2 regions of the Streptosporangium sp. NPDC049078 genome follow, and region 2 is predicted to be linked to the other one. Evidence: predicted binding sites of a transcription regulator. Region 2 holds the regulator's gene; the other holds the start of a gene.
What was found. The regulator LexA, encoded in region 2, represses DNA repair genes until DNA is damaged. The targets are predictions, from matches to a motif close to TCGAACANNTGTTCGA.
Positions count from the first base shown of each region.

Region 1 (10,769 bases), on a different contig from region 2:
TCGACCACACGCCGGAGATCGCCCCGCTGCCGACCTGAGACCGCGGATCCTTCGGGACGGCTCAGCCGCCCAGCGGCAGGGGAGTCCCGAGGATCGCGTAGCGCTCGTGCCCACCGGGGAAGACGAACTGCGTGAGCAGGTCCACGAAGCCGATACTGCGATAGAGGTGGCGTGCCGCGGTGGGCCGGTCGCGGGTCGACAGCACGGCGGTGCGCTCCAGGCGGCCCGCGCACATCCCCGTGATCATCGCCCGGCCGATGCCCTTGCCCTGGTAGTCGGGGTGGACGTGGATCTCGGCGAGCTCCAGCGCGTCGCCCAGCCAGTCGTGGGCGCCGCCCTCTCCGTACTCGTCCGCGAGGGCTCGCCTGACCACGTCGTGCCACCACTGCCCGGGAACCCCGTGGAAGCCGTAGGCGATGCCCACAGGAGTGCCGTCGGGGAGCTCGGCGAACAGGCAGGTGAAGGCGGGATGGGTGGCGTGGTTTCCCATGATGAGCCTGCGGCCGGCGATCTGGTCGGCCGGAGGGTTCATCGCCTCGGTGTAGACGCCGAGGACCGCGTCCAGCCGGAGCGTGAACTCGTCGGGGCCGATCCGTCGCAGTCCGATCACGCGTCGCACCCTAGCAGGGTGGCCGTGGCACGGGTCACCGTGTGGCGAGGGAGGGGCATCCGGCGCTCACCAGGGAGTTTCCCGGCCTTTCCCACCCGCCTGCCGACCCGGTCACGAAGGGCCTGACCGGCTTCTCGCGACCGCGCCCGGGAGCCGTGCGGCTCCCGGGCGCGGTCGCGAGCGTCGTGCGCACGAAGCGCCGGCGTGCTCGCCCGCGGCCCGTTCGGTGTGGGACCGGTCGTGTCGCGCGTACGAGCTCGCCGGGTCGTGGGCGCGCAGGCCCGGCGGTGGGCACGGAGCCCGTGGGCACCGAGTTCGAAAGCCGCGCGAAGCCGTTATTCGACCTCGACGGGCACCCCGCCGGTGATGCGGACGAGCTCGTCGAAGGAGGTCGGGAAGACGGTGTGCGGGTGGCCGGCCGCGGCCCAGACGACCTCGTGCTTGGCCAGCCAGGTGTCGACCAGGGTTCTGACCGGGGCGGGGTGGCCGATCGGGGCGACGCCGCCGATGACCTGGCCGGTGGCCGCCCGCACGAAGGCGGGGGCGGCGCGCTTCACCTTCGCCGCTCCGGCCGTCCTGGCGATCAGGTCGGTGTCGACGCGGTGGGCGCCGCTGGTCAGCACCAGGAGCGGCTCACCGTCGGCGTCGAATATCAGGCTGTTGGCGATGGCGCCGACCTCGCAGCCCAGCTGCGCGGCCGCGGTGGCGGCGGTGGGGGTGGCCTCCGCGAAGATGACGATCTCGCCGGGGACGCCGTGCTCGCGCAGGACGGCGGCGACCTTCTCGATGTTCGGATGCAACTTTTCTGGCACGCGGCCACTCTAAACAGATTGACCGTTGATTGCCGTTTCATGACCGGCCGTCTGCACAGGGAAACCGTGCGCTATGGTCCCTTGACCCGATCCATAGTGATATGAGGAGTTGATCGAAAGTGGGGGTTGGACTGCGGCCGGGAGTGGCCGCGCTGATGACGGCGGGGGCCGTGCTCCTCTCTTCCGTGTCTTTCGTGGGCGTCGCCCTTCCCGCCGGCGCCGCGGCGGCGGGGACGTCGGGTTCCCCGGCCGTCACGGCGGGGGTGACGGGCGTGTCCTCGTTCGTCGCGCCCGGCAAAACGCTCAAACTCGGTGCGAAGGGCGCCGCGGTGAAGGTGCTCCAGACCCGGCTGGCCGAGCTCGGCTACGCCCCGGGCAGGATCGACGGCCGCTACGGCGGGGCGACCCTGACGGCGATCTGGGCCTTCCAGAAGGTGAACGGCATCTCGCCGACCAGTACCGTGGCACGCAGGACCTGGGACGCTCTGGAGGCTCCCCTGGCGCCGAAGGTGCTCGTCCCCAACGGCAAGCCGACCCGGGTGGAGGTCAACCTCGCCAAGCAGGTGATGGTCCTCTACGTGAACGGCACGGTGAAGCTGATCAGCCACACCTCCTCCGGCAGCGGGATCGCCTACTGCGAGACGGCCACCTGGGAGGGCAGGACCCAGCGGTTCTGCGGCGACGCGCGCACGCCGACCGGCGACTACAAGACCACCTGGCGCAGGGACGGCTGGCACAAGTCCTACCTGGGCCAGCTCTACAACCCGATCTTCTTCAACGGGGGCATCGCCTTCCACGGCGCGCTGTCGGTGCCGCTGGCGCCCGCCTCCCACGGTTGTGTACGACTGCCGATGCACGTGGCGGAGGTCCTTCCCGGGCTGCTCGGTACGGGGGTGCCGGTGCACGTCCGAGGCAGGTTCGTCCGGTAGGGACGAGCCGGCGGAACGCGATCCGCCGGTCGTGCCCGCGCCGGTCGAGAGCAGGGGCCCCGGGAGACGGTGATCTCCCGGGGCCCTTTTCGCGTGCTCCAGGGACCCGAAGATCGAACCTTTGTTCGTCGTTTTACTTGACAGTATTAGTGATCGAATTTATGTTCGATGTGATGACACGGGGCTCGCGGCTCGTGTTCCAAGAGCGGCCGATCGGGTCCATGTCGTCGGCGGAGACGATCGGACCAGGTCAGGGCGGACGGGGAGAGGGGAAGCTCCTCGTCCGGCCGTCCGGCGGATTTGTCGGTGGGGTCTGCGAATGTGATACCACCGGCGAAAACGCCGGAGCCGCTTGCGACCAAGGAGGCTGAAGCGCTATGACCCCTCGGCTCGGCGATTCCGGTGGGCCCCGGCTGTCCCCCACGGTGCGGGCACACCTCTCAGACGCGCGCGACTGCCTCGAAGAGGCCGCCGCCGCCCGGACCTCCGCCGCGCGTTACGTCGCGGCCCACCTCGCCGCGCTCAGGGCGGCAGCCGCCGTCCTGGCGGCCCGTCCCCGTCCGATGCAGGGGCGCAGGCGCAGGCTGCGCAGCGCCTGGGAGCTGCTGCCCGAGGCCGAGCCCCGCCTGGCCGAGTGGGCACCCTACTTCGAGACGAGCGCGGCCAAGCGAGCCGCCGCCGAGGCGGGCCTGACCCGCACGGTGTCCTCGCGAGACGCCGAGGAGCTCATCTCCGAGGCTGAGCGGTTCGTCAGCACCGTGGAGAAGCTGCTCGGTGTCCCGAGCCAGCCCATGCTCCCGGGCCGGATCCCGCTAGCCGGTTAGAGCGGGAGCGGCCCTCCACCCGGGAGCGGCCGCCCGAGCTCATCGGCGGCGTCCCCGTACGTCTCGCCTCCGCCGGTCCCGCTGGCGGGCGCAGGGCGTACGGGGACGTTCTCGTGCCGTCGTCCCCTCGCGCCTCGTCGTTCTCCCAGGCTTTTCTCGCGCCGGTGTTCTCTCACGCCGCCGTGAAGCCGCTGCCGGTGTTCTCTCACGCCGCCGTGAAGCCGCTGCCGGTGTTCTCTCACGCCGCCGTGAAGCCGGTTTCGCGCCGCCGTTCCCGCTCGGGGCCCTGTCGGCGCTCTTCCTCACGCCGCCGTGGAGTTCTGGCGGGCGGCGCGCTGGCGCAGCAGGAGCATCGCGGCGTCGTCGCTCAGCGGCCTGCCCACGTGGCCGAGCAGGTCGGCGCGCAGGGCGTCCAGCGAGCCCTGGGGATCGTCGCCCTCCAGCAGGTGCGCCCGCTCCAGCAGCGGATAGAACTCGCCCGCGTCGTCGCGTGCCTCGATGACCCCGTCGGTGTAGAAGAGGACCTGGTCGCCGGGCTCGAAGGGGATGTGGTGCGGCCGCGGCTCGACGGCCTTGAGGGCGCTCATGCCCAGCGGGAGCGCCTCGTCCGGGGGGTCGGCGAACCAGACCCCGCCGTCGGCGTCGAGCACCAGGGGCGCCGGGTGGCCGCAGTTGATGACGGTGATGGTGGAATCGCCGCTGATCTCGGCCAGCACGGCGGTCACGAACTGCTCGCCGGACAGCTCGCGGGTCAGGGCGTTCTCCAGGCGGCCCACGACGCCCTGGAGCGTCCTCTCGTCGTGGGCCGCCTCACGGAAGGCCCCGAGCGCGACCGCGGCCGTCTCCACGGCCTCCAGGCCCTTGCCCTGGACGTCTCCCACGATGATCCGCACCCCGTGCGGGGTGGTGACGACCTCGTACAGGTCGCCGCCGATCCTGGCCTCCGCCGTGGCGGAGGTGTACGAGACGGCCACGCCGATGCCGGGTCCCGCGCGGCGGGGCACCGGGCGCAGCAACACCCGCTGGGCGGCCTCGGCCACCGAGCGCACGTCGGCGAGCTGGCGTTCGTGGCGCTGCCGTCCGGCGCTGGCCAGCACACTGGCCACGGTGACGCCGAGGATGGCGATGAGGGTGATGTTGATGCGGGACGAGAGGATGTCGTTGTAGAGGCCGAGCGCGAAGCACAGCGCCAGGGCGACGACGCCGACCACCGTGGTGCGGGTCAGGTCGCAGGCCACGCTGGCGAAGGCCGGGCCGAGGGCGAGCAGCGGCAGGAGGCCGGACGTGGGTCCGGTGCCGAAGTCGATCGCGGCCACCACGGCCATCACGACGAACGGCAGAAGCTTCAGGGTGCTCTGGGTGCGGTTGGTGCCGATCGAGCTCAGCAGCCGCGGGAAGGCACGCCTCCTGGTCGATCGCGGCTGCGCCGGGGCGGTGCGGAGACGGGTCTCGGAGGTCGATCGAGAGTGATCGATCCGATCATCCTCCCTGGCCATGTCCACCACACCTCGCTAAATGCGTGTCTGCCTTTTCCTACCACAATGGCTGTAGCCCGGGGCGGAACTAAGGACAGGTTCTGCTGAGAACGAGGAGCTCTGCGGGGTGGGTACGCCGGTTGCGGCGCACCCACGACCGGTCAGGGGTCGTCAGAAGGCTTCGACGGCTCGGCGGGCCTCCGGGTCCAGGACACCCCAGCCGATGAGCTCCTCGGTGAGCTCACTGGGGGACTTGTCATAGATCACGGCGAGGGAGCGGAGGTCCTCCTGGCGGATGGACAGCACCTTGCCGTTGTAGTCGCCACGCTGGCTCTGGATGGTGGCCGCGTAACGGGCGAGCGCGCCCGCCTTCTCCTTGGGGAGCTGGGCGAGACGCTCAAGGTCGATCACAAGCTTCGGTGTCGGGCCAAGAGGGCTCGGAGCCGAACCCCCCGGCAGCAACTCCGAGACCGGCACCCCGTAGAAATCAGCCAGTTCGGCAAGCTTCTGCACGGTGACGGCACGGTCGCCACGCTCGTAGGAGCCCACGACGACCGCCTTCCAGCGTCCCCGGGACTTCTCTTCGACTCCGTGCAGGGACAGGCCCTGCTGGGTGCGAATGGCACGGAGTCTTGCACCCAGTGACTTGGCGTACTCAGACGGCATGGTGTGGCCCCCCGGCTCTGTTATGTAGTGCTCTCAACTTGATTGTGCTACCTCGCAACTTATGCCCCGTTCACCGGGTTGGTGCCTGAGGCTGGCACCTTCGGTGACCGGTGCGTCAGGGTTCACCCGATAACGCCACGAGGTGTGGTTACGGACAGTGACGGTAAAGCTGTGGGCGCCTAAGGTCAAGCTGATTGGAAAAAAGATGTCGAATCCGATCCGGTGGGGTCCGCGTCAAACGCCGCACTTGTCCTACCCGACATGACGGAAACTCCGATTTTTTCGGTACTTTCGCTTGATTCCCGCATCTTATGGATGGCTTGCGGCAGCGGCGTCGCGGGGGGTGGCGACGGGCGTATGATCTTGAACGACGCTCCCTCCGGGGAATACCCGGTGCGACGGTCCCGTCCGCCGGAGACGGCGGCCCGCGGCGTGCCCGCGTGCCGATCGCGGGCCCGCGAGCGCCGTCCCCGGCTTCCCGCGCGGGAGGGTCAGATGCCCTCGCGTTCGAGCGGGCAGCTCATGCAGCGCGGGCCGCCCCGGCCCCGGCCGAGCTCGCTGCCCCGGATCGTGATGACCTCGATCCCGTTCTCGCGCAGGTGGTTGTTGGTGGTGGTGTTGCGCTCGTAGGCCACCACCACGCCGGGACGCAGGGCGAGCACGTTGCAGCCGTCGTCCCACTGCTCCCGCTCGGAGGAGTACACGTCCTGCGTCGCGCTGAGGACCTTGATGTCGTCCAGCCCGATCGCCCGGGCGATGGCCCGGTGCATGTCCTCGGGGGGATGGTCGGTGATCTTGAGTTCCTTCTCGTTGTCGCCGGGTTCGACCGTGTAGGAGGGCAGCATGCCCAGTCCCGCGAACTTGGTGAAGACGCCGACGTCCACGTTGGTCATGACCGTGTCCAGGTGCATGAAGGCCCGTGCCTTCGGCATGTCCAGCGCGACGATTCTCGTCGCGGCACCTCGCCTGAACAGGCTTCGCGCGAGCATCTCGACCGCCTGGGGCTGCGTACGCTCGCTGATGCCCACCAGCACCGCGCCCCGGCCGATGACGAGCACGTCGCCGCCCTCGATGGTGGCGGGAGCCGCGGGGGTACCCGGCATCCAGACGTTGTAGCCGCCCTCCTCCGGACGGTCGTAGCCGGACGCGAAGGCCGGGTGGTAGCGGTAGATCGCCTCCATGTTGAGGGTCTCGCGGCGGCGTGCCTTCTTCCTCATCGCGTTGATCGAGACGCCGTCGTAGATCCAGCAGGAGGTGTCGCGGGTGAACAGGTGATTGGGCAGCGGGGGCAGGACGAAGTCGTCCGGCCTGAGCGTGTGGAAGGCGAGGCTCTTGGGGTCGGTGCCCAGCTCCACCAGCTCGCGCTTGGTGATGCCTCCGGTGAGATAGCGCTTGAGCGTGACGGAGTCCATCGAGTCGAGCGCGTTGCGGATGGCGTCGACGGCCATCGGGCCGAAGTAACGCTCGTCGGCGATGCCGTCCAGGATGTGCTTGCGCGCCTCGGGGATCTCGACCGTCTCGTGGAGCAGGTCGGAGAGCATGTGGACGGTGACGCCCTGGTCGACCAGAAGCCTCTGCCACTCCTCGTGCTCCTCCACGGCACGCTGCACCCACAGCACGTCGTCGAAGAGGAAGTCGTCCTTGTTCGACGGCGTGAGCCGTTTCAGGGCGAGTTCCGGCCTGTGCAGCAGGACCTGGTGGAGCCGGCCGACCTCGGAGTCGACGTGAAAGGTCATTTCTCTTCCTTAGCGGCTGGTTGACGGGAGTGGCCGGGGGCGGGCACGCCGGGACGCCGCGTCCGGGAGGTGTCCGGGAGGTGGTCGTCATGCTTCGCCTTGGTGCGGATGTAAAGCGCATACCCGGAAGACCAAGGGGAAGTCAGCGAAGATCGTGATATTTATTCACTTTTGAGAAGATTGTCGAGCCGGACCCGCGCTGTTCGCGAAGCGGACCCCTGTTCGGGCGAACCGTCACCGAGCTGGTACCTTGAGGTCGTTGACTTCCTTTAAGACCCGTCCCGTGAGGCGGGAAAGGTGGTGTTCCTCCTTGGCAGAGGCCATTTCGCGTGCGCTGCCGCACGCACAGGGCGGCGCCCGCGCCGTCCTCGAACAGCCCGACATCAACCGGGCCCTCATCCGCATCTCCCACGAGATCCTTGAGCGGACCAAGGGCGGTGAGAACGTCGTCCTGCTGGGCATTCCCACCCGCGGCGTCCACCTGGCCCGCCGGCTGGCCGCCCACATCAAGCAGTTCGAGGGCCGCTCGGTCCCGGTGGGCTCCCTCGACGTCACGATGTACCGCGACGACCTCCGGCTGCGGCCCGCCCGCGCGCTCGGCCGCACCGAGCTGCCCGCCGACGGCATCGACGGCAGGGTGGTCGTCCTCGTCGACGACGTCCTCTACTCGGGCCGCACCGTCCGCGCCGCGCTCGACGCGCTCAACGACCTGGGCCGCCCGCAGGCCGTGCAACTCGCCGCCCTGGTCGACCGGGGTCATCGCGAGCTGCCCATCCGCCCCGACTACGTGGGCAAGAACCTGCCGACGTCGAAGTCCGAGATCGTCAAGGTCTACCTGGAGGAGAACGACGGCAGCGACGCGGTCCTGCTGCTGAAGGGGGACGAGCGATGAAACGCCACCTGATCTCCGCGGCCGACCTGACCCGCGACGACGCCCTGCTCATCCTGGACACCGCCGACGAGCTGGCGAAGATCTCGGAACGTTCCATCAAGAAGCTCCCCACCCTGCGGGGCCGCACGGTGGTGAACCTCTTCTTCGAGGACTCCACCCGGACCAGGATCTCCTTCGAGGCCGCCGCCAAGCGACTGTCGGCCGACGTCATCAACTTCTCCGCCAAGGGCTCCAGCGTCTCCAAGGGCGAGTCGCTCAAGGACACCGCGCTCACCCTGGAGGCGATGGGCGCCGACGCCGTCGTCATCCGCCACGGCGCCTCGGGCGCGCCGCACCGGCTGGCCGGCTGGGTGCGCGGCAGCGTCGTCAACGCCGGGGACGGCACCCACGAGCACCCCACCCAGGCCCTGCTCGACGCCTTCACCATGCGCCGCCGCCTGGGCCCGCTGGACGGCAGGAGGGTCACCATCGTCGGCGACGTTCTGCACAGCAGGGTGGCCCGCTCCAACGTGCTGCTGCTGGCCACGCTCGGCGCCGAGGTGACCCTGGTCGCCCCGCCGACCCTGTTCCCGGTCCAGGTCGGCTCCTGGCCGTGCGAGGTCTCCTACGACCTCGACGCGGTGCTGCCCAAGTCCGACGTGGTGATGATGCTGCGCGTGCAGCGCGAGCGCATGAACGCGGCGTTCTTCCCCACCGAGCGGGAGTACAGCCGCCGTTACGGGCTCGACCGCGACCGCGTCGCCAAGATGCCCGAACACGCCATCGTGATGCACCCCGGCCCGATGAACCGGGGCATGGAGATCGCGGCCGAGGTGGCCGACTCGCCGCGCTCGACGATCGTCGAGCAGGTCGCCAACGGTGTGACCGCACGCATGGCCGTCCTGTACCTGCTGCTTGGCGGCGCCGACCTCCGAGGAGAGATCTGATGAACGACCGCATCGGGGCCACGCGTGACGGCATCGTCATCAGGGGCGCCAGGATCCTCGGCGGTGAGCCGGTCGACATCCTGGTCCGCGACGGCCTGCTGGTGGAGATCGGCCGGGGACTGTCCGGCGGCGAGGTCGTGGAGGCGGAAGGGCTGATCGCCCTGCCCGGCCTGGTCGACCTGCACACCCACCTGCGCGAGCCGGGCCGCGAGGACGCGGAGACCGTCGACACCGGCACCCGCGCCGCCGCCCTCGGCGGCTACACCGCCGTACACGCCATGGCCAACACCGAGCCGGTCGCCGACACGGCCGGCGTCGTCGAGCAGGTCTGGCGCCTGGGGCAGGAGGCGGGCCACTGCGACGTGCACCCCGTCGGCGCCGTCACCGTCGGCCTGGGCGGCGAGCGCCTCGCCGAGCTCGGCGCGATGGCCGACTCCACCGCGCGGGTCAGGGTCTTCTCCGACGACGGCAGGTGCGTCTCCGACGCGGTGCTCATGCGCCGCGCCCTGGAGTACGTCAAGGCGTTCGACGGCGTCGTCGCCCAGCACGCCCAGGAGCCGCGCCTGACCGCGGGCGCGCAGATGAACGAGGGCGCGGTCTCGGGGCGGCTCGGCCTCACCGGGTGGCCCGCGGTCGCCGAGGAGGCGATCATCGCCCGCGACTGCCTGCTCGCCGCCCATGTCGGCTCGCGCCTGCACATCTGCCACGTCTCCACGGCCGGTTCCGTGGAGATCATCCGCTGGGCCAAGTCCAAGGGCTGGGACGTCACCGCCGAGGTGACCCCGCACCACCTGCTGCTCACCGACGACCTCGTCGAGGACTCCCCGGTCGGCTCCTACAACCCGATCTACAAGGTGAACCCGCCGCTGCGCACGCGCGAGGACGTCGAGGCGCTGCGCGAGGCCCTGGCCGACGGCACGATCGACTGCGTGGCCACCGACCACGCCCCGCACCCGGTCGAGGACAAGGAGACCGAGTGGGCCGCCGCGGCGATGGGCATGATCGGCCTGGAGACGGCGCTGGCGGTGGTTCAGGAGGCGATGGTGGACACGGGTCTGCTCGACTGGGCGGGTGTCGCCGAGCGCATGTCCGTCGCCCCCGCCAGGATCGGCAGGCTCCAGGGCCAGGGGCGGCCGATCGAGGTCGGGGCCCCGGCCAACATCACCCTCTACGACCCGTCGGTGCGCGCCGTGGTCGACCCCGGGGGCTACGCTTCAAAAAGCCGTAACACGCCCTACGAGGGCCTCACCCTGCCGGGCCGTGTCGTGGCGACCCTCCTGCGCGGCCGGCCGACCGTCCTGGACGGAAAGCTCACGTGAGGGGCCTCGTCCGCCGAGCCCGGACTGTCGCGGGCGCCGCCCCCGACGGCCTCTCCTCTCCCTCGCCGAGGCGTGGGGGTTCCTCCCGAGGACACGAGGGTGTCCCTTCCGGCGGCGGGGCGGCGACCCAACGTGCCGGATATTTCATACTTCGCGGAGCTGTAACCGAGATGATCGGGGTGTGTGAGTGACCGCAGTGCTAGTCCTGGAAGACGGGCGCGTCTTCCACGGGACCCCCTACGGCGCCGAGGGCGAGACCTTCGGCGAGATGGTCTTCAACACCGGGATGACCGGTTACCAGGAGACGCTGACCGACCCGTCGTACCACCGCCAGATCGTCGCGATGACCGCGCCCCACATCGGGAACACCGGGGTCAACGACGAGGACCCGGAGTCGTCGAGGGTGTGGGTGGCCGGATACGTGGTCCGCGAGCCCGCCCGGGTGGCCTCCAACTGGCGCTCCAACCGTTCCCTGGACGACTACCTCAAGGAGCAGGGCGTCGTCGGCATCGCCATCACCGGCACCCGCGCCCTCACCCGCCACCTGCGGGAGCGGGGGGCGATGCGGGCCGGGGTCTTC
Region 1 is NZ_JBEZEL010000006.1:52,473-63,241, forward strand. It holds gene metF (methylenetetrahydrofolate reductase [NAD(P)H]) at 1-38, shown strand, start outside; gene AB0B90_RS11460 (GNAT family N-acetyltransferase) at 62-610, opposite strand; gene AB0B90_RS11465 (YbaK/EbsC family protein) at 946-1,422, opposite strand; gene AB0B90_RS11470 (L,D-transpeptidase family protein) at 1,542-2,351, shown strand; gene AB0B90_RS11475 (SAV_6107 family HEPN domain-containing protein) at 2,729-3,175, shown strand; gene AB0B90_RS11480 (PP2C family protein-serine/threonine phosphatase) at 3,478-4,671, opposite strand; gene AB0B90_RS11485 (transcriptional regulator) at 4,822-5,316, opposite strand; gene AB0B90_RS11490 (arginine deiminase) at 5,808-7,052, opposite strand; gene pyrR (bifunctional pyr operon transcriptional regulator/uracil phosphoribosyltransferase PyrR) at 7,363-7,944, shown strand; gene AB0B90_RS11500 (aspartate carbamoyltransferase catalytic subunit) at 7,941-8,870, shown strand; gene AB0B90_RS11505 (dihydroorotase) at 8,870-10,189, shown strand; gene carA (glutamine-hydrolyzing carbamoyl-phosphate synthase small subunit) at 10,377-10,769, shown strand, end outside.
Region 1: a site for LexA is predicted at 2,465-2,480, ahead of AB0B90_RS11475 (SAV_6107 family HEPN domain-containing protein). Genes of this name have one in related genera too.

Region 2 (10,769 bases):
ACTGTCTCAAGCCGATCACCCTCGCCGGTGCCGAGTCGCCCGGCAACCTGCTCCGCTTCCTGGCCGGAGGCCGGGGCATGCTCACCTCCAACGTCGGTGAGGCCGTGGCGTTCATCCGCACCTCGGACGAGGAGCCCGCCCCCGACATCGAGCTGATCTTCGCTCCCGGGTCGTTCATCGGCCACGGCCTCACCCCGCCGCCCGGCCACGGTCTGACCATCGCCTCGATCCTGCTCCGGCCGGAGAGCCGAGGCCGCCTCTCGCTGGACGGCGAGGACGTCGTGATCGACCCCGGCTACCTGACGGCGCGGGCCGACGTCCGCCGTCAGGTGGCCGGGCTGCGCAAGGCCGGGGAGCTGTTCGCCACGGAGGCGCTCCGGCCCCTCGCGGGAGCACCGATGGACCCGTACTGGGGTCCGAGGACCGAGGAGGGGCTCGTCCGCTGGATCCGCGAACGCAGCGAGACCCTCTACCATCCGGTCGGCACCTGCCGGATGGGTGAGGATCCCGGATCGGTGGTGGATCCCGCCCTGAGGGTGCGGGGGATCGCCGGTCTGAGGGTGGCCGACGCCTCGATCATGCCGGTCATTCCCCGGGGGCACACCCACGCGCCCACCGTAATGATCGCCGAAAGAGCCGCCGACCTCGTCGCCGAGGACTCGCCGAGGCGTTGAGGCGCGAGATGCCGGGGTGTCGGGGTGCCCGGGTGTCGGGGTGCGGGGCGTTGTGACGTCGGTCACCGGGGAGTCTCCCGCGTACCGGTCGCGCGGGAGGACCGGCTTGGCCGGGCTCCGGCCTTCCTTTCGCGGGGTCGCAGGGGGGAGCATGTTCTCCAGGCCGGGCGCTTCCCACATCGGGAGTGCTCCGGGAAAGGCGACGACCTCGTTCTGCGCTGGTTGAGGTGAGGGTCCTGTGGCAGGATCCAAGAAACAGAACGCGGTTCTAGTGGAGGCTGGCGTGACGGTTTCACTCGCGGACATCGACCTGTCGGACATCTCCTTCTGGGAGCGGCCGATGGCGGAGCGGGAGGCCGCTTTCGCGGTGCTTCGCGCGCAGCCGGGCCCCGTCCTCTTCGCCGAGCCCGAGATCCCCTTCGCCCCGCCGGGTCCCGGCTACTACGCCCTCGTACGGCACGCGGACATCATCGAGGCGAGCCGCCACCCCGACGTCTTCTCCTCCGGCCGGGGGGCGACGTCCATCCAGGACCTCGGCCCCGACTTCGGTGAGTACTTCGGCTCGATGATCAATATGGACGACCCCCGGCACGCGAGACTGCGCAGGATCGTCTCCCGGGCGTTCACGCCAAAGATGATCAAGCAGTTCGAGGTCGACGTCGAGGCCGCCGCCGTGCGGATCGTGGACGATCTGATCGCGAAGGGCCCCGGCTGCGACTTCGTGACCGAGGTGGCGGCGAAACTGCCCTTGAAGATCATCTGCGACATGATGGGCATCGGACCCGAGCACTACCAGGCGGTCTTCGACGCCACGAGCATCATCCTGTCGGGCGGAGATCCTGAGTTCATCGCCGACGTCAGCCGCGCCGCCGAACTGCTCCTCGGCGCGGGGCAAGGGCTCCAGGACCTCGTCGTCTCCCTGGCCGCCGAGGGCGGGGACAACCTCACCACCGCACTGACCAGCGCCAACATCGACGGCGAGAAGCTGACGATGCAGGAGCTCGGCTCGTTCTTCATCCTGCTGGTGGTGGCGGGCAACGAGACCACCCGCAACGCCATCTCGCACGGTCTGCACCTGTTCAGCGAGAACCCCGACCAGCGAGCACTGCTGCTCGAAGACTTCGAAGGACGCCTGCCCGGTGCCGTCGAGGAGATCGTCCGCCTCGCCTCGCCCGTCGCCTGGATGCGCCGCAGCCTCACCCGCGACCACGAGATGAACGGCCACCTCTACCGGGAGGGCGAGAAGGTCCTGCTGTACTACTGGGCCGCCAACCGCGACGAGAGCGTCTTCACCGATCCGCACCGCTTCGACATCCAGCGCACCGAGGGCCCGCACATCGGCTTCGGCGGGCCAGGGCCGCACTTCTGCCTCGGCGCCCACCTGGCCCGTCGCGAGATCACCGTGATGTTCCGCGAGCTGTTCACCCGCCTGCCCGACATCCGTTCCGAGGGGGAGCCCGACCGTCTGCGCTCCAGCTTCATCAACGGCATCAAGCGGATGAGGTGCACCTTCTAGCCTTCCGTGACCTTCCGGTGCTCCCCGCCCCTCAGAACGGGAGCGGTGCTCACCGCTCCAGCGCGCGGATCGACTTGAAGACGGTGTTGATGTCGGGGAGCAACTCCTTCTTGCTGTCCGGCACCGACATGTAGACGATCGCGGGCAGGTCGGCGCCGGTGCTCACGGCGGCCACGACCATGGTCGTCTTCGAGTCGCCCGAGGTGATCTCATACGCGGCGAGCTGGCCGGGCAGGCCGTTCACCGACAGGGTCTGCTGGGCGGTCTTGCGGGCGGTGTTGCCCTCGGGGAAGAACTTGTTGCGCCCGCTGGAGGCGACCGCGTTGATCACCGGCGCGAGGTTCTCCGGCGAGGTGTACTTCGCCTTCAAACGCGGGGAGAGCGGTCCCGACATCAGCTGGGCGAACTGGGTCTTGCCCATGGAGTCCGGGCCCGCGGGGAGATACTGGCGGGTCGTGAAGCCGTAGCTGGCGGGCATGCCGGGACGCTGGTCCTGCCGCCAGGGGGCACCGAGCTGTGCCAGGGTGATCCCCGCCTGCTGGTCGGTGAGCGTACCGGCCACCGGTGAGGCGTCGCCGGTGAAGCGCGGCAGACGGCCGATGGCGGCGGGCTTGGTCGACTTCTGGGTCGCCGCGGGCTTGGGATCGGCGGGGGTCTCCTCGTCGGCCGAGGCGAGCGGCCCGGCCAGGAAGGCCCAGAGCACCGCGCCGAGCAGCGCGATGACCACGGATCCTGCGAGCGCGAAGATCCAGACCGGTCGGCCCCGCTCCCCGTCCTCCTCGTCCTCGATGGCCTGATAGTTGTCGCCGAAGACCGTGTTCCACAACTCCTGCTGGCGCTCCGGCGGAGGGGTCTTCGGGCCGCTGATCTGACCCGCGGTGACGAACGGCTTGTTCGGGTCGGACGGGTCACGACTCAGATGATGGCCGGGCTGGCCAGGCTGGTTCACCTGACCAGGCTGAGGCTGGCCTGGCTGGGACTGCCCCTGCTGGGGTCCGCCCTGTCGCGGGTCGGCTCCGGGGTGAACAGGGGGTGCTCCCAGAGCCGAGGACGCGTTGGGGGCCGCCGCGTTCGCCGCGGCCAGGGCCCACATGGCGGGGTTGTCGGGCACGCCGTAACCGCGCCGGGCGTTTTCGCCGCCGGAGTCGCCGCCGTTCTGGGGACCGTTCGGGTGGCCGCCATCGGGTGAGCTGCCGCCGAAGGGGGTGGCGCCGGGTTGGGAACCCTGAGCGGTGCCGGGGAGGGCGCCGCCGGAGCGAGCGGCCGGAGCATCACCGTTCGCCCAGGCGGGGGAGAACGTCGAGGTGGGGGCCTCGGCGAATCCCGCGTTTCCCGGGGAGGCCGGGGGCCAGGTGTCACCGCCCCCCGGAGAGGTGGGCGGCCAAGCGGTGTTCTCCGCCTGCGCCGGCGGCCACGCGTTGTTCTCCGCCGAGGGGCGACCGGAGGGCTGCCCCGGTGCGGTGGCCTGCCACGCCTCACCCGCGGCGCCGGAACCCTGCCGCTGGGCGTTCCCCTGCGGGCTGGTCGCCTGCGCCCAGCCGTCGGCCTGTGAACCGGATGCCTGCGCCCAGCCGTCGGCCTGAGGAGTGGTCGCCTGTGCCCAGCCGTCGGCCTGTGAACCGGATCCTTGCGCCCAGCCGTCTGCTTGAGAACCGGACCCCTGTGCCCAGCCGTCGTTGTTCTGCGGAGCCGAGGCCTGTGCCCAGCCGCCTGCCTGCGGGCTGGTCGCCTGTGCCCAGCTGTCGGCCTGCGGGTTCTGGGTGCGGTCGCCGTGGGGTGGGGTGGGGGGCCAGGTGTCGTCGGGAGTGGCTGCTTGGGGCCGGCCGCCGGGGGAGTCCGTCTGGGGGGCCTGGCGCTGGTCGCCGTTGTGGGACTGGGGGGAGGTGGGCTGCGGCCATCCGTTGCCGTTGCCGGGTGGGGTCTGGTGCCGGTTGTCGGTGCCCCGCGGGCCCGACGCCTGCGCCCAGCCGTCGGGCTGTGCGGCGGATCCTTGCGCCCAGCCGTCGTTGTTCTGCGGGGCCGAGGCCTGTGCCCAGCCGTCGGCCTGTGAACCGGATGCCTGTGCCCAGCCGTCTGCTTGAGAACCGGACCCCTGTGCCCAGCCGTCGTTGTTCTGCGGGGCAGAGGCTTGCGCCCAGCCGTCGTTGCGTGGACTGAAGGCATCAGGCCAGCTGTTGACCTGAGGGTTGGTCGCCTGTGCCCAGCCGTCGTTGTTCTGCGGGGCAGAGGCTTGCGCCCAGCCGTCGGCCTGCGGGCTCTGCGGGCGGCCGTCGCTCTGGGGCGGGGTGCTCTGGGACCGGCCGCCGCCGGGGAGGTCGGCCTGGGATGTGGAGGCGCGCTGTCCTTCGCCGGGTGAGGTCTGCCAGGAGGGGCCGTTGCCGCTCTGCCGCTCGTCCTGCGGGAGGGGCAGCCGGGGTCCGGTGCCAAGCGAATCGTTCGACCACGAGGGCGACGGCTCGGCAGCCTCCGGCCATGCCGAAGGCAGGTGGGACTGGCTGGACTGCTCCGAGGCCATGCTTTCCTTACCTCCCGCGCGGGTGCCCGAATTAGGCGTATTGGGCATGGTCTCACGTGAGACGGGGGGGCTCGCAGGGAAACTGGAGAACGCCCCCCTGAACTGGAGTCCGGTGGGGTCGGTCGGCGGATCCTGCATGGGCAGGCCGACCTCCATCGGATCCGGGCCCTGCCCCGACTCTGCTGAATGTGCCACGGTTAGAAGAGTAAACGCGAGAGACATACGAGGTCACAACAGGCGTATAGCCATCGGGTCTCGTTGCCCCCGGGAGAACGGGAGCCTCCATTCTGCTGACCTGGCCGGATCCTGTCTCCTGTTTGCCGTGATCGGTCCTGTTCTCGCCGGCCACGAATACGCCTTGCGGGCTGCGATAGTCTTGCCCTATGCGTGCCGCGACCCTGCTTATCGGGCCGCATCGGCCTTCCCGTCCCTGAGCGCCCTGCCGATGCGGCTGCCCTCCGCGTGAGCGGGGGGTTTTTGCATTGGGCCGGACGGGTCGGACCATCCACGCAGGCATACCCCGAGGAAGATCGACGTGAGCGAGCGAGCCGACATGCAGAGCGACGAGCAGCACTATGACCCGCAGGTCCTGCAGGTCAAGTGGCAGCGCAGGTGGGAGGAACTGGATCCCTTCCGGGCCTCCGACGACCCCGCCGACCCGCGCGAGCGGCGCTACATGCTCGACATGTTCTCCTATCCCTCGGGCGACCTGCACATGGGGCACGCCGAGGTGTTCGCCCTGGGCGACGTCATCTCCCGCTACTGGGTCCAGCGCGGCTACAACGTGCTGCACCCCGTCGGCTGGGATTCCTTCGGCCTGCCCGCCGAGAACGCCGCGATCAAGCACAACGCGCACCCGGCGGAGTGGACCTACGCCAACATCGAGACCCAGGCCAACTCCTACCGGCGCTACGCGATCTCCTTCGACTGGTCCCGCCGTCTGCACACCAGCGACACCTCGTACTACAAATGGACCCAGTGGCTCTTCAACCGCTTCTTCGAGCGTGGCCTGGCCTACCGCAAGGGTGGCCTGGTCAACTGGTGCCCGAACGACCAGACCGTGCTCGCCAACGAGCAGGTCAAGGACGGCAGGTGCGAGCGCTGTGGCGCCGAGATCGTCCGTCGCGAGCTGACCCAGTGGTATTTCAAGATCACTGATTACGCCGACCGGCTGCTGGACGACATGTCCCTGCTGGAAGGCGGCTGGTCCGAGCGCGTGCTGACGATGCAGCGCAACTGGATCGGCCGCTCCGAGGGTGCCGACGTCGACTTCGTGATCGAGGGCCGGGACGAGCCGGTCACCGTCTACACCACCCGTCCCGACACCCTGTACGGCGCCACCTTCTTCGTGGTCGCCCCGGACGCGCCGCTGGCCGAGGAGATCGTCACCGACGACCGGCGTGAGGCGTTCGAGGCATACCGGGTCGAGGTGTCCAAGCTGTCCGACATCGACCGGCTGTCCACCGAGAAGGAGAAGACCGGCGTCTTCCTGGGCCGGTACGCGATCAACCCGGTCAACGGTGAGCGCATGCCGGTCTGGGCGGCCGACTACGTGCTGTCCGACTACGGCCACGGCGCCATCATGGCCGTGCCCGCCCACGACCAGCGCGACCTGGACTTCGCCCGTACCTTCGACCTGCCGGTACGGGTGGTCGTGCACACCGGTCTGGCCGATCCCGGCGAGACCGGTGTCGCCACCACCGGTGACGGCGCGATGGTCAACTCCGGCCCGCTGGACGGCCTGGCCAAGGCCGAGGCGATCCGGAAGATCATCGAGGTGCTGAGCGAGCGGGGCACCGGTCACTTCACGGTCAACTTCCGGCTGCGCGACTGGCTGCTGTCCCGCCAGCGCTTCTGGGGCTGCCCGATCCCGATCATCCACTGCGCCGACTGCGGCGAGGTCCCCGTCCCCGACGACCAGCTGCCCGTCACCCTGCCCGACATGCGTGGCGAGGCCCTGGCGCCCAAGGGCATCTCCCCGCTCGCCTCGGCCGAAGACTGGGTCAACGTCTCCTGCCCCAAGTGCGGCGGCCCGGCGAAGCGCGACACCGACACGATGGACACCTTCGTCGACTCCTCGTGGTACTTCCTGCGCTACGTCGACCCGGCCTACGACGAGGGGCCGTTCGACGTCGAGCGCGTGCGCAGGTGGGGTCCGATCGACCAGTACATCGGCGGCGTCGAGCACGCCGTGCTGCACCTGCTGTACGCCAGGTTCTTCACCAAGGTCCTGCACGACATGGGAATGGTCGACTTCGTCGAGCCCTTCACCCGTCTGCTGAACCAGGGGCAGGTCATCAACCAGGGCAAGGCGATGTCCAAGTCGCTGGGCAACGGCGTCGACCTGGGCCAGCAGATCGACGCCTACGGTGTCGACGCGGTCAGGCTGACCGTCGTCTTCGCCGGACCGCCCGAGGACGACATCGACTGGTCCGACGTCTCCCCGGCGGCCTCGCAGAAGTTCCTCGCCCGCGCGTTCCGCGTGATGGCGGAGGCCGGCGCGGCCTCCGCGCCCGGCGTCGACGTCACCGCGGGAGACCTGAACCTGCGCAAGGTCGTCCACCACACCATCGACGAGGTCACCAAGCTGGTCGAGTCGCACCGCTTCAACGTCGCGGTGGCCCGCATGATGGAGCTGACGAGCGCGGCACGCAAGGCCATCGACTCCGGCCCCGGAGCCGCCGACCCGGCGGTCAGGGAGGCCGCCGAGACCCTCGCGGTCATGCTGTCCCTGGTCGCGCCGTACGCGGCGGAGGAGGGCTGGGAGCGGCTGGGACACGCCGCCTCGGTCGCCACCGCGGGCTGGCCGGTGGCCGACCCGGCGCTGCTGGTCCAGGAGTCGGTCACCTGCGTCGTCCAGGTCGCGGGCAAGGTGCGCGACCGGCTGGAGGTCTCCCCGGAGATCTCCGAGGCGGACCTGGAGTCGCTGGCCCTGCGGTCGGAGAAGGTTCAGCCCTTCCTGTCCGGCACGCCGCGCAAGGTGATCGTCCGCGCGCCCAAGCTGGTCAACATCGTGCCGTAGTCGTCCCGCGTGCCCTCGGGCCGCGGACGACTGAGTGACCGTCGTGGCCGCGGACGTCTCGCGGGGTCGCTACGGACTCGGGGTGCCCTTGCGAGGGCACCCCGGGTGTCGCGCGTCAACTCGGCCGGCGTGTCCCCGTGACCACTTCGGGGGAGAACCCGTGCCGCTTCAAGCGGCGGGCCTCCATCTCGGCCTCGCCGGGTGGGTTTCCGTGCCCGCCGGCGAGAGATCTTCCCGGGGATGTCCCATCACCTGAGAACGCCGGATGGGGCCCGACATCAGATGTCGGGCCCCATCCGGCGTGTCGTTCTATGGCGTGTCGCACAGAAAGCCGGAGGCGCGTGATGCCGAGCTCGCGTAACCACGGTGTGGCTCGGTCCGGACCCGCGTGCCGGGTGACGCTCTCAGACGGCGACGCCTCCACGGGCCGGAGCCCGTGGAGAGCGGTGAGGAGCCTGCGTGGGACGCTCGCGTCAGAGCTTGCGGAGGACCGCGACGACCTTGCCGAGCACGGTGGCCTCGTCGCCGGGGATCGGGTCGTAGTTGGGGTTGTGCGGGACCAGCCAGACGTGGCCGTCTCTGCGCTTGAAGGTCTTGACCGTGGCCTCGCCGTCGATCATCGCGGCGACCACGTCGCCGTTGTCGGCGACCGGCTGCTGGCGCACGACCACCCAGTCACCGTTGGCGATGGCGGCCTCGATCATCGAGTCGCCGGTCACCTGGAGGAGGAAGAGCGTGCCCTCACCGACAAGCTGCCTGGGCAGGGCGAAGACGTCTTCGATGCTCTCCTCGGCGAGGATGGGGCCACCGGCGGCGATCTGACCGACGAGGGGCACATAGGCGGCGGTCGGACGGCTGACCGGAGTCTCGTCCTCGCCGGAGTCGGGGTCAACCCACAGCACGGGCTCGCCGGGAAGGCGGACCTCCAAGGCGCGGGGGCGGTGCGGATCACGCCGCAGGTAGCCCTTGCGCTGCAAAGCCGTCAACTGGTGCGACACGCTGGAGGTGCTGGTGAGCTGCACCGCTTCGCCGATCTCCCGCATGGACGGCGGATAGCCGCGCTGCTGCACGGAATCGCGGATCACCTCAAGGATCTTCCGCTGCCTGGGGGTGAGGCCAAGGGAGTCACGCCTTCGCACCGCCAGGTCGCTGGCGGCCGAACCGTTCTCGTTGTGCTGGCTCATACGAACTCCTCGCCTCCCGGTCTGTATTTAAGACGTCGCACACAGCGACCATACCTCGGCCGAAGATCATACTCAAACAATTGTTCGAATGTCCTCGAAATCGGCGACGCCGTGGTGTACAACATCGTACGGGAGTTCGATCGACATCGTGTTCGATTCACCGATCTTTCTTCGACATGTGTTCGGCCAGGTCGAGGGGATGGGGGGCCACCGTGAAACCGACCGCGACGACACCACGATCCAGGATCGCGCCGAGGTCCCGGGCGGCGCAGCGATCACCGGGAGCGCCGCGCCTGCGGCTCGTGCCGCCCCCGAGACCGGAGCCGGAGCCCGGTCCCGCGCCGGAGCCAGGGCGGAGGTCCGAGGCGAAGCAGGGGTGGGAGGCCGTGTGGGACTCGGTGCCGGTGTCGGGACCTGTGCCGAGGGCGCGCCTCGGCCGTGAGCCGGGGCGAAGGTCCGGGGGGGAGCCCGAGCGGGTCTTCGAGCGTGAGCCCGGGCGAGGATCCGGCCGTGAGGCTGCGCGAAGGTCCGGCCGCGAGATGAGACGGGAATCCGCTCGGGAGTCCGGGCGAAAGCGTGGGCGGGAGCCGGGGCGGGCCTCGCGTGAGTCCGAGCGAAAGCCCGGCGGGGCGTCCGGGCGTGAGCCTGGGCGGAGTCCCGGACGCGAGGCGAGGCGGTCGCTCGGGCGTGGGCGGGGATGGAGCCCCGGCCGTGAGCGGGGACGGTGGTCCGGGCGTGATCCGGAACGGGGGGCCGGACGCGGGGCCGGGCCGAGGAGGGCGCCGCGATCGGCGACGGCATCCTCGGCGGGCACCCGTCGGCCGGGTGTCGGCCGGAAGGGAGCGGTTCGGCGGCCTCTTCGACTCACCCGGCGTGGAAGGATCGTCGTGGTGGCGGTGCTCGCACTGTTCAGCCTGGCGGTGCTCTGGATCGGCGGACGCATCGACATGGTCGCGGCGGACGAGCGGGCGGGCCTTGAGGGGCTGCCGCGGATCACGGTGCACGCGGACGACACGCTGTGGGAGATCGCGGACGCGTTGACGAAGGAGGCGGACACCGGCTCGGCGGTCCGTCGCATCATGGACCTCAACGGGCTGTCCGGCTCGGAGGTCCGGCCGGGGACCCGGCTCTATCTCCCGGAGGGCCTCGTCTCCGTGAGGTGAGGCCGGTCCGGGCTCCGGCGATCGGGCCGGGGCTCGTGGGACCGCTGCGGCGCCCGGCCGGCCTCCGGCGGGGCGGCCGGCGAGACGGGCGGGCCTCGTTCCGGCGGGGTGAGGCGGGTCGGCGGCGCGGGTGGGGCGAGGGGTGTGAGAGGGGATGCGAGGGACTCGTCCGACGGGTCGCCTGGGGCGACTGTGAGACGAGAGGCGTCCGGGGCGAGAGGGGTCTCGCATGGGTGGCGACACGCCGGGATGTGCGGGCTGATCAGCGACTTCGTGCCGCAAGGTCGTTTCAACTTGCGTTCATGGTCGAGCACTTCTACGGTTGGACCACAACATCTAGTGGCTGCATCGCAACACTTCACCACAGCTTGTGTTTCCATTACCGCATCTCGACTCTTCGAGATGTGTGCGCGGGCGTCTGGCCGTGCGTGTCGTGGGTAGGTGAGGTGGGTCGGCCGCTTCGGTAGGTCAAGGAGGCGACACGCGTGCATTGTCCGTTCTGTCGCCATCTGGACACGCGAGTCATCGACAGCCGGGCCACCGAGGACGGCGGGGCGATCCGCCGCAGGCGCACGTGCTCGGAATGCGGGCGCAGGTTCACCACGCAGGAGACCGTTCTGCTCATGGTGAGCAAGCGCAGCGGTGTGACGGAGCCGTTTTTCAGGGACAAGGTGATCGCCGGGGTCCGGCGGGCG
Region 2 is NZ_JBEZEL010000014.1:220,275-231,043, reverse strand. It holds gene AB0B90_RS24965 (GMC family oxidoreductase N-terminal domain-containing protein) at 1-674, shown strand, start outside; gene AB0B90_RS24960 (cytochrome P450) at 1,015-2,190, shown strand; gene AB0B90_RS24955 (hypothetical protein) at 2,240-4,900, opposite strand; gene leuS (leucine--tRNA ligase) at 5,259-7,727, shown strand; gene lexA (transcriptional repressor LexA) at 8,201-8,911, opposite strand; gene AB0B90_RS24940 (LysM peptidoglycan-binding domain-containing protein) at 9,802-10,074, shown strand; gene nrdR (transcriptional regulator NrdR) at 10,560-10,769, shown strand, end outside.